2 regions of the Bacillus siamensis genome follow, and region 2 is predicted to be linked to the other one. Evidence: a T-box and tRNA genes for the amino acid it is inferred to sense, from the RefSeq annotation. Region 2 holds a T-box; the other holds one or more tRNA genes.
What was found. A T-box is a leader RNA that pairs with one kind of tRNA and senses whether it is charged. The one in region 2 lies ahead of ABDB98_RS12815 (valine--tRNA ligase), so its partner is inferred to be a tRNA-Val.

Region 1 (4,690 bases), 1.4 Mb from region 2:
AAACCAGGTGATCTACCCATGTCCAGGGTGAAGTTCAGGTAACACTGAATGGAGGCCCGAACCCACGCACGTTGAAAAGTGCGGGGATGAGGTGTGGGTAGGGGTGAAATGCCAATCGAACCTGGAGATAGCTGGTTCTCTCCGAAATAGCTTTAGGGCTAGCCTCAAGGTAAGAGTCTCGGAGGTAGAGCACTGATTGGACTAGGGGCCCCTACCGGGTTACCGAATTCAGTCAAACTCCGAATGCCGATGACTTATCCTTGGGAGTCAGACTGCGAGTGATAAGATCCGTAGTCGAAAGGGAAACAGCCCAGACCGCCAGCTAAGGTCCCAAAGTATACGTTAAGTGGAAAAGGATGTGGAGTTGCTTAGACAACCAGGATGTTGGCTTAGAAGCAGCCACCATTTAAAGAGTGCGTAATAGCTCACTGGTCGAGTGACTCTGCGCCGAAAATGTACCGGGGCTAAACGTATCACCGAAGCTGCGGACTGTTCTTCGAACAGTGGTAGGAGAGCGTTCTAAGGGCTGTGAAGCAAGACCGGAAGGACTTGTGGAGCGCTTAGAAGTGAGAATGCCGGTATGAGTAGCGAAAGACGGGTGAGAATCCCGTCCACCGAATGCCTAAGGTTTCCTGAGGAAGGCTCGTCCGCTCAGGGTTAGTCGGGACCTAAGCCGAGGCCGAAAGGCGTAGGCGATGGATAACAGGTTGATATTCCTGTACCACCTCCTCACCATTTGAGCAATGGGGGGACGCAGGAGGATAGGGTAAGCGCGGTATTGGATATCCGCGTCCAAGCAGTTAGGCTGGGAAATAGGCAAATCCGTTTCCCGTGAAGGCTGAGCTGTGATGGCGAGCGAATTATAGTAGCGAAGTTCCTGATTCCACACTGCCAAGAAAAGCCTCTAGCGAGGTGAGAGGTGCCCGTACCGCAAACCGACACAGGTAGGCGAGGAGAGAATCCTAAGGTGATCGAGAGAACTCTCGTTAAGGAACTCGGCAAAATGACCCCGTAACTTCGGGAGAAGGGGTGCTCTGTTAGGGTGCAAGCCCGAGAGAGCCGCAGTGAATAGGCCCAGGCGACTGTTTAGCAAAAACACAGGTCTCTGCGAAGCCGTAAGGCGAAGTATAGGGGCTGACGCCTGCCCGGTGCTGGAAGGTTAAGAGGAGCGCTTAGCGTAAGCGAAGGTGCGAATTGAAGCCCCAGTAAACGGCGGCCGTAACTATAACGGTCCTAAGGTAGCGAAATTCCTTGTCGGGTAAGTTCCGACCCGCACGAAAGGCGCAACGATCTGGGCACTGTCTCAACGAGAGACTCGGTGAAATTATAGTACCTGTGAAGATGCAGGTTACCCGCGACAGGACGGAAAGACCCCGTGGAGCTTTACTGCAGCCTGATATTGAATGTTGGTACAGCTTGTACAGGATAGGTAGGAGCCTTGGAAACTGGAGCGCCAGCTTCGGTGGAGGCATCGGTGGGATACTACCCTGGCTGTATTGACCTTCTAACCCGCCGCCCTTATCGGGCGGGGAGACAGTGTCAGGTGGGCAGTTTGACTGGGGCGGTCGCCTCCTAAAAGGTAACGGAGGCGCCCAAAGGTTCCCTCAGAATGGTTGGAAATCATTCGCAGAGTGTAAAGGCACAAGGGAGCTTGACTGCGAGACCTACAAGTCGAGCAGGGACGAAAGTCGGGCTTAGTGATCCGGTGGTTCCGCATGGAAGGGCCATCGCTCAACGGATAAAAGCTACCCCGGGGATAACAGGCTTATCTCCCCCAAGAGTCCACATCGACGGGGAGGTTTGGCACCTCGATGTCGGCTCATCGCATCCTGGGGCTGTAGTCGGTCCCAAGGGTTGGGCTGTTCGCCCATTAAAGCGGTACGCGAGCTGGGTTCAGAACGTCGTGAGACAGTTCGGTCCCTATCCGTCGCGGGCGCAGGAAATTTGAGAGGAGCTGTCCTTAGTACGAGAGGACCGGGATGGACGCACCGCTGGTGTACCAGTTGTTCTGCCAAGGGCATCGCTGGGTAGCTATGTGCGGACGGGATAAGTGCTGAAAGCATCTAAGCATGAAGCCCCCCTCAAGATGAGATTTCCCATTCCGCAAGGAAGTAAGATCCCTGAAAGATGATCAGGTTGATAGGTCTGAGGTGGAAGTGTGGCGACACATGGAGCTGACAGATACTAATCGATCGAGGACTTAACCATTTTTGAATGTATGCTTACTGTTATCTAGTTTTGAGAGAACACTCTCAATGGTTTGGTGGCGATAGCGAAGAGGTCACACCCGTTCCCATGCCGAACACGGAAGTTAAGCTCTTCAGCGCCGATGGTAGTCGGGGGTTTCCCCCTGTGAGAGTAGGACGCCGCCAAGCCATTACACGTAAGTGTAATATACGGAGGATTAGCTCAGCTGGGAGAGCATCTGCCTTACAAGCAGAGGGTCGGCGGTTCGAGCCCGTCATCCTCCACCATATGCCGGCCTAGCTCAATTGGTAGAGCAACTGACTTGTAATCAGTAGGTTGGGGGTTCAAGTCCTCTGGCCGGCACCATTTTTGGACAAGATAATAACACAAGTCTTTAAAGAGAGCCATTAGCTCAGTTGGTAGAGCATCTGACTTTTAATCAGAGGGTCGAAGGTTCGAGTCCTTCATGGCTCACCATGTTACGCGGGTGTGGCGGAATTGGCAGACGCGCTAGACTTAGGATCTAGTGTCTTATGACGTGGGGGTTCAAGTCCCTTCACCCGCATTATACAGGATAGTTATCCTGTATGCGGAAGTAGTTCAGTGGTAGAACACCACCTTGCCAAGGTGGGGGTCGCGGGTTCGAATCCCGTCTTCCGCTCCAACTATACCATCCACGCCGGGGTGGTGGAATTGGCAGACACACAGGACTTAAAATCCTGCGGTAGGTGACTACCGTGCCGGTTCAAGTCCGGCCCTCGGCATTCATTATTATGCGCCCGTAGCTCAATTGGATAGAGCGTTTGACTACGGATCAAAAGGTTAGGGGTTCGACTCCTCTCGGGCGCGCCATATTTTTAAAAAATCGGGAAGTAGCTCAGCTTGGTAGAGCACATGGTTTGGGACCATGGGGTCGCAGGTTCGAATCCTGTCTTCCCGACCACTTTGGGGCCTTAGCTCAGCTGGGAGAGCGCCTGCTTTGCACGCAGGAGGTCAGCGGTTCGATCCCGCTAGGCTCCACCATTTATTTTTTGAAAAACGTGTTGACTTTAAAAGAAACTTATTATATAATTAAAAAGTTGCTTGAGAAAGTGAACAAAATGATCTTTGAAAACTAAACAAGACAAAACGTACCTGTTAATTCAAAGTTTTAAATAAATCGCACAGCGATGTGCGTAGTCAGTCAAACTACTTTATCGGAGAGTTTGATCCTGGCTCAGGACGAACGCTGGCGGCGTGCCTAATACATGCAAGTCGAGCGGACAGATGGGAGCTTGCTCCCTGATGTTAGCGGCGGACGGGTGAGTAACACGTGGGTAACCTGCCTGTAAGACTGGGATAACTCCGGGAAACCGGGGCTAATACCGGATGCTTGTTTGAACCGCATGGTTCAAACATGAAAGGTGGCTTCGGCTACCACTTACAGATGGACCCGCGGCGCATTAGCTAGTTGGTGAGGTAACGGCTCACCAAGGCGACGATGCGTAGCCGACCTGAGAGGGTGATCGGCCACACTGGGACTGAGACACGGCCCAGACTCCTACGGGAGGCAGCAGTAGGGAATCTTCCGCAATGGACGAAAGTCTGACGGAGCAACGCCGCGTGAGTGATGAAGGTTTTCGGATCGTAAAGCTCTGTTGTTAGGGAAGAACAAGTGCCGTTCAAATAGGGCGGCACCTTGACGGTACCTAACCAGAAAGCCACGGCTAACTACGTGCCAGCAGCCGCGGTAATACGTAGGTGGCAAGCGTTGTCCGGAATTATTGGGCGTAAAGGGCTCGCAGGCGGTTTCTTAAGTCTGATGTGAAAGCCCCCGGCTCAACCGGGGAGGGTCATTGGAAACTGGGGAACTTGAGTGCAGAAGAGGAGAGTGGAATTCCACGTGTAGCGGTGAAATGCGTAGAGATGTGGAGGAACACCAGTGGCGAAGGCGACTCTCTGGTCTGTAACTGACGCTGAGGAGCGAAAGCGTGGGGAGCGAACAGGATTAGATACCCTGGTAGTCCACGCCGTAAACGATGAGTGCTAAGTGTTAGGGGGTTTCCGCCCCTTAGTGCTGCAGCTAACGCATTAAGCACTCCGCCTGGGGAGTACGGTCGCAAGACTGAAACTCAAAGGAATTGACGGGGGCCCGCACAAGCGGTGGAGCATGTGGTTTAATTCGAAGCAACGCGAAGAACCTTACCAGGTCTTGACATCCTCTGACAATCCTAGAGATAGGACGTCCCCTTCGGGGGCAGAGTGACAGGTGGTGCATGGTTGTCGTCAGCTCGTGTCGTGAGATGTTGGGTTAAGTCCCGCAACGAGCGCAACCCTTGATCTTAGTTGCCAGCATTCAGTTGGGCACTCTAAGGTGACTGCCGGTGACAAACCGGAGGAAGGTGGGGATGACGTCAAATCATCATGCCCCTTATGACCTGGGCTACACACGTGCTACAATGGACAGAACAAAGGGCAGCGAAACCGCGAGGTTAAGCCAATCCCACAAATCTGTTCTCAGTTC
Region 2 (4,690 bases):
AGCCCCGCTTCAAAAATGACAAAATCGATATCATCCCGCTTCGCAAAATATAAAAATGCACACGCTGTAATGATTTCAAATTCTGTCACCGTTCCGGCATCGGTTTTATCAATCTCATCGACTATCGGTTTGATTTCATTAACGAGCGCTCTCCATTCCTCATCAGAAATCGGCGTGCCGTTTACGCTGATACGCTCATTGAACGTAATGATGTAGGGAGATGTGAATGTGCCGACCGTATAACCGGCTTCTTGAAGCACGGAACGGATAAAAGAGACGGTGGAGCCTTTGCCGTTTGTGCCCGCCACATGAATGGCGCGGATATTCTTTTCCGGATGTTCTAATTTTTCCATCAGCCTTTCCATACGGAGAAGGCCAGGCTTAACGCCGAACTTGAGTCTGCCGTGAATCCAGCTGATCGCTTCTTTGTACGTATTAAACAATGAAATCCCCTCTTTTATACAACAAGGCGGTTTCTTAGGAAACCGCCCCGCTGTTTTATCAGCCTTTCAGCTCTGCGATCCGCTGCCGGACAGCTTCGCGTTTTGCCGTGTAGTCTTTCTCTTTTGCGCGTTCTTCTTCAATGACTTGCTCAGGAGCTTTTTTGATGAATCCTTCGTTGCCGAGTTTTTTCTGAACGCGTTCGACTTCTTTTGTCAGCTTGTCGAATTCTTTTTGCAGACGGGCGATTTCCTCATCGATGTTAATCAGCCCTTCAAGCGGCAGAATCACTTCCGCTCCGGTGACGACCGCTGTCATCGCTTTGTCTGCCGCGGTGATATCCGTCCCGATTTTCAGCGTGCTCGGATTCGTGAAACGCTCAACGTAAGAACGGTTCTTCTCAAGGCGTCCGGCAATTTCTTCCGTAGATGTTTTAATGTAAAGCTCAACCTGTTTGCTCATCGGTGTGTTAACTTCGCTTCGGATATTGCGGACAGAACGGATTAATTCAACAAGCAGTTTCATATCCGCCGCTGCCTCTTTGTCCGTATGTTCCGGAACCGGAACAGGCCAAGAGCTGATCGTGATTGACTCGCCTTCATGAGGAAGGTGCTGCCAGATCTCCTCTGTTAAGAACGGCATAAACGGGTGCAGAAGACGCATCGTCTGGTCAAGCACGTAAGCAAGAACAGAGCGGGTTGTTTTCTTCGCCGCTTCATCTTCCCCGTACAGCGGAAGCTTCGCCATTTCGATATACCAGTCGCACACATCATCCCAGATAAAGTTGTACAGATGGCGTCCGACTTCACCGAATTCATAACGATCCGCAAGCTGGGTTACGTCTTCAATCGTTTCATTCAATCTTGTAAGAATCCACTTATCAGCAACTGATTTTTCACCGGACAGATCAAGTTCGTCATACGTCATGCCGTCCATGTTCATTAAGGCAAAACGGGAAGCGTTCCAAATTTTATTTGCGAAATTCCACGTGGATTCCACTTTTTCATAGCTGAAACGGAGATCCTGTCCGGGTGAGCTTCCGGTTGCCAGGAAGTAGCGCAGTGAATCCGCTCCGTACTTGTCGATGACATCCATCGGATCAACGCCGTTCCCAAGGGATTTACTCATTTTTCTGCCCTGCTCGTCACGGATTAAGCCGTGGATCAGCACGTCTTTGAACGGGCGCTCGCCGGTAAACTCAAGACCTTGGAAAATCATCCGGGATACCCAGAAGAAGATGATGTCATACCCCGTCACAAGCACATCGGTTGAGTAATAACGCTTAAAGTCTTCAGCATTTTCATCAGGCCAGCCCATTGTAGAAAACGGCCACAGCGCGGAGCTGAACCACGTATCAAGCACGTCTGAATCCTGTTCCCAATTTTCGCTGTCCTCAGGCGCTTCAAGGCCGACATACACTTCTTTTGTTTCTTTATGATACCAAGCCGGGATGCGGTGGCCCCACCAAAGCTGACGGGAAATACACCAATCACGGATGTTTTCCATCCAGTGCAGGTACGTTTTCTCGAAACGGTCAGGAACGAAGTGAACTTTCTCTTCTTTGGACTGAAGGTCAACCGCCGCATCGGCCAGCGGCTGCATTTTGACAAACCATTGTGTGGACAGATACGGCTCAACAACGGCGCCGCTTCTCTCACTGTGTCCGACAGAATGCATATGGTCTTCGATTTTAAAGAGAACGCCTGTCTCCTGAAGGTCTTTGACGAGTTTTTTGCGGCATTCAAACCGGTCCATGCCGTTATATTGCAGCGCTTTTTCATTCATTGTTCCGTCTTCATTCATGACGAGAATCCGTTCTAAATTGTGGCGGTTTCCGAGTTCAAAGTCATTCGGGTCATGGGCAGGCGTGATTTTAACGGCTCCTGATCCGAATTCCATGTCAACGTAATCATCGCCGACGATCGGAATTTCGCGGTTTGTAATCGGCAGAATCACCGTTTTGCCGATTAAGTGCTTGTAGCGCTCATCTTCAGGATGAACCGCGACAGCCGTGTCGCCAAGCATCGTTTCCGGACGGGTGGTCGCGATTTCAATTGAGCCTGAACCGTCTGCTAACGGATAGCGCAAATGATAAAACGCGCCCTGTACGTCTTTGTAAATCACTTCAATGTCGGACAAAGCCGTTTTTGTGGCAGGGTCCCAGTTGATGATATATTCGCCTCTGTAAATCAAACCTTTTTCGTACAATTTGACGAATACTTCACGCACGGCTTTGTTCAGCCCTTCATCAAGAGTGAAACGTTCGCGCGAATAATCGAGCCCGAGTCCCATTTTGGCCCATTGGCTGCGGATGAAATCAGCGTACTCTTCCTTCCACTTCCACGTTTCTTCAAGAAACTTTTCACGGCCAAGGTCATAGCGGCTTGTACCCTGTTCGCGGAGTTTCGCTTCGACTTTTGCCTGAGTGGCAATTCCGGCGTGATCCATGCCCGGAAGCCAGAGCACGTCATAGCCCTGCATGCGTTTCATACGCGTAACGATATCTTGCAGCGTCGTATCCCACGCATGACCGAGGTGCAGCCTGCCCGTCACGTTCGGCGGCGGAATGACGACAGAATATGGCTGTTTCGTTTGATCGCCGCCCGCTTCAAAATATTTTCCTTTCAGCCAAAAATCATAGCGGCCTTTTTCAATCGCAGACGGATCATATTTTGTCGGCATTGTTTGTTCGTTTGTATCCATGATAACCCTCCAGCATGTTAGAAATGGCTGAGCAACTAAAAAAGAGCCTTCATCCTGATAAAGGACGAAAAGCTCTTTCGCGGTACCACCTTTTTTCATGAACAGATTTGTTCATGCACTTAAACGGATAACGGGTGCGGCCCGAATTTCTCTACTGTATGTTCAAGAAATTATGCTCCCGGGCGACCTTCCAATGAGACGGCATAAGAAGCCTTTCAGCACAGTAGCTTCTCTCTCTTCATGCGTCTTTCTTGTACTCTTCCCGTTCAAAGCAGGTGTATTTATATCAGCTCATGATCTTATTTATTATGTTCTTTATTATAGTAAAAGTGTTTTTGTTTCGTCAATCATCTTTTCCAAAAACCGCTGCCGTCATACATAAATGGGCATGCACCCCGCCCTTTCCCTCACATACGATACAAAGAAAGGCGAATGTAAGGAGGAATTGCCGTGAGAAAAAAATTCAATTCTTATTCGCTCCCCCCGTGGGCCAGACAGGTCCGCCTTGTATCCGCGCAAGTCATTATACCGATTACGATCTTTCAGGGGATCAGGACGATTTTCTTTCCGACGACTTTTGACGTCCTGCTGCTTGCCATCCTGCTGTTTTTAGCGTGCGCCCTGCATTTGGAATGGATATAAAAAAACGAGTCCCGCTATGAAGAGGACTCGTTTTCCGCCTTTCTTTTTTTCTCCTGCTCAATCTGATACATCTTCATGAGAAAAGGTTCAGCATTTTTCATCTGCCAAAACGCTCTTAATAACTGCGTGCACTCTTCTTTCTCAGAACCCCTTTGGCCGGTTTGATACCGTTTCAGCACTTTGTACATACCGGTCGGATAAGCCATATAGCTGAGAAACAGGCTGATTTCCGCTTCACGGAGGGGGAATGATTTGTGATACGTATAAAACCATTCAAGGCACTCCGGACACGCTTTCGGATAGCTTCTGAACATTCTGGAGTAAAAGCCGAGCAGATCATTTTGCGGAGGTCCGAGCCCGGCTTTCTCGAAATTTGTAAAAAAGCCCGTTCCCACATCATTATATAGAAAATGGCGGCTCGATAAGCTGCCGTGATTGATCACCGCTCTCGTTTTGTCATGATCCTTTGCCGCGTCAAACCATTCTTCCAGACGTTCAAGAGCAAAATTAACGGCTGAAACCGTTTCTGTAAGATACGTAACAGCCTGCAATTCAAAAGGAGAAAGGTACCACTCTTTTTCCGCCCGGTCAGCAAATTGTTCATAGACGAGCTTATCATTTTCCCAATCTCTTTTCGTCAGTTCATAAAAGCTGCTGATATCTTCAGTCCGGATTTGGATGTCCCGCACGGTCGCGGAATGGAGCTTCGCCACCTCTTTAAAAAGGTAAACATGTTTTTGATCCCGTTCTTCTTCCTGATCGTACTGAAGCCAGGGCATTAAATAATAAGACGCCTCCGTCCGGCTTCCCGCAAAAAAATCGCCTGCATGCGTGCGGTAGATCGGCACAAATGAACGGTAGCCTTTCTCCTCAATCTCAATCATATAGTCCGTAAATTCACTGC

Region 1: it encodes a tRNA-Val, which carries the amino acid that the T-box ahead of ABDB98_RS12815 (valine--tRNA ligase) is inferred to sense. The anticodon was not compared.

What each region holds. Positions count from the first base shown of each region.
Region 1 covers NZ_CP155579.1:93,742-98,431, forward strand. The annotation lists rRNA gene ABDB98_RS00495 (23S ribosomal RNA) at 1-2,208, shown strand, start outside; rRNA gene rrf (5S ribosomal RNA) at 2,260-2,375, shown strand; tRNA gene ABDB98_RS00505 (tRNA-Val) at 2,399-2,474, shown strand; tRNA gene ABDB98_RS00510 (tRNA-Thr) at 2,478-2,553, shown strand; tRNA gene ABDB98_RS00515 (tRNA-Lys) at 2,589-2,664, shown strand; tRNA gene ABDB98_RS00520 (tRNA-Leu) at 2,671-2,752, shown strand; tRNA gene ABDB98_RS00525 (tRNA-Gly) at 2,777-2,851, shown strand; tRNA gene ABDB98_RS00530 (tRNA-Leu) at 2,866-2,951, shown strand; tRNA gene ABDB98_RS00535 (tRNA-Arg) at 2,963-3,039, shown strand; tRNA gene ABDB98_RS00540 (tRNA-Pro) at 3,054-3,130, shown strand; tRNA gene ABDB98_RS00545 (tRNA-Ala) at 3,135-3,210, shown strand; rRNA gene ABDB98_RS00550 (16S ribosomal RNA) at 3,381-4,690, shown strand, end outside.
Region 2 covers NZ_CP155579.1:2,621,630-2,626,319, forward strand. The annotation lists gene ABDB98_RS12810 (bifunctional folylpolyglutamate synthase/dihydrofolate synthase) at 1-443, opposite strand, end outside; gene ABDB98_RS12815 (valine--tRNA ligase) at 502-3,144, opposite strand; T-box leader at 3,202-3,423, opposite strand; gene ABDB98_RS12820 (hypothetical protein) at 3,595-3,786, shown strand; gene ysxE (spore coat protein YsxE) at 3,801-4,690, opposite strand, start outside.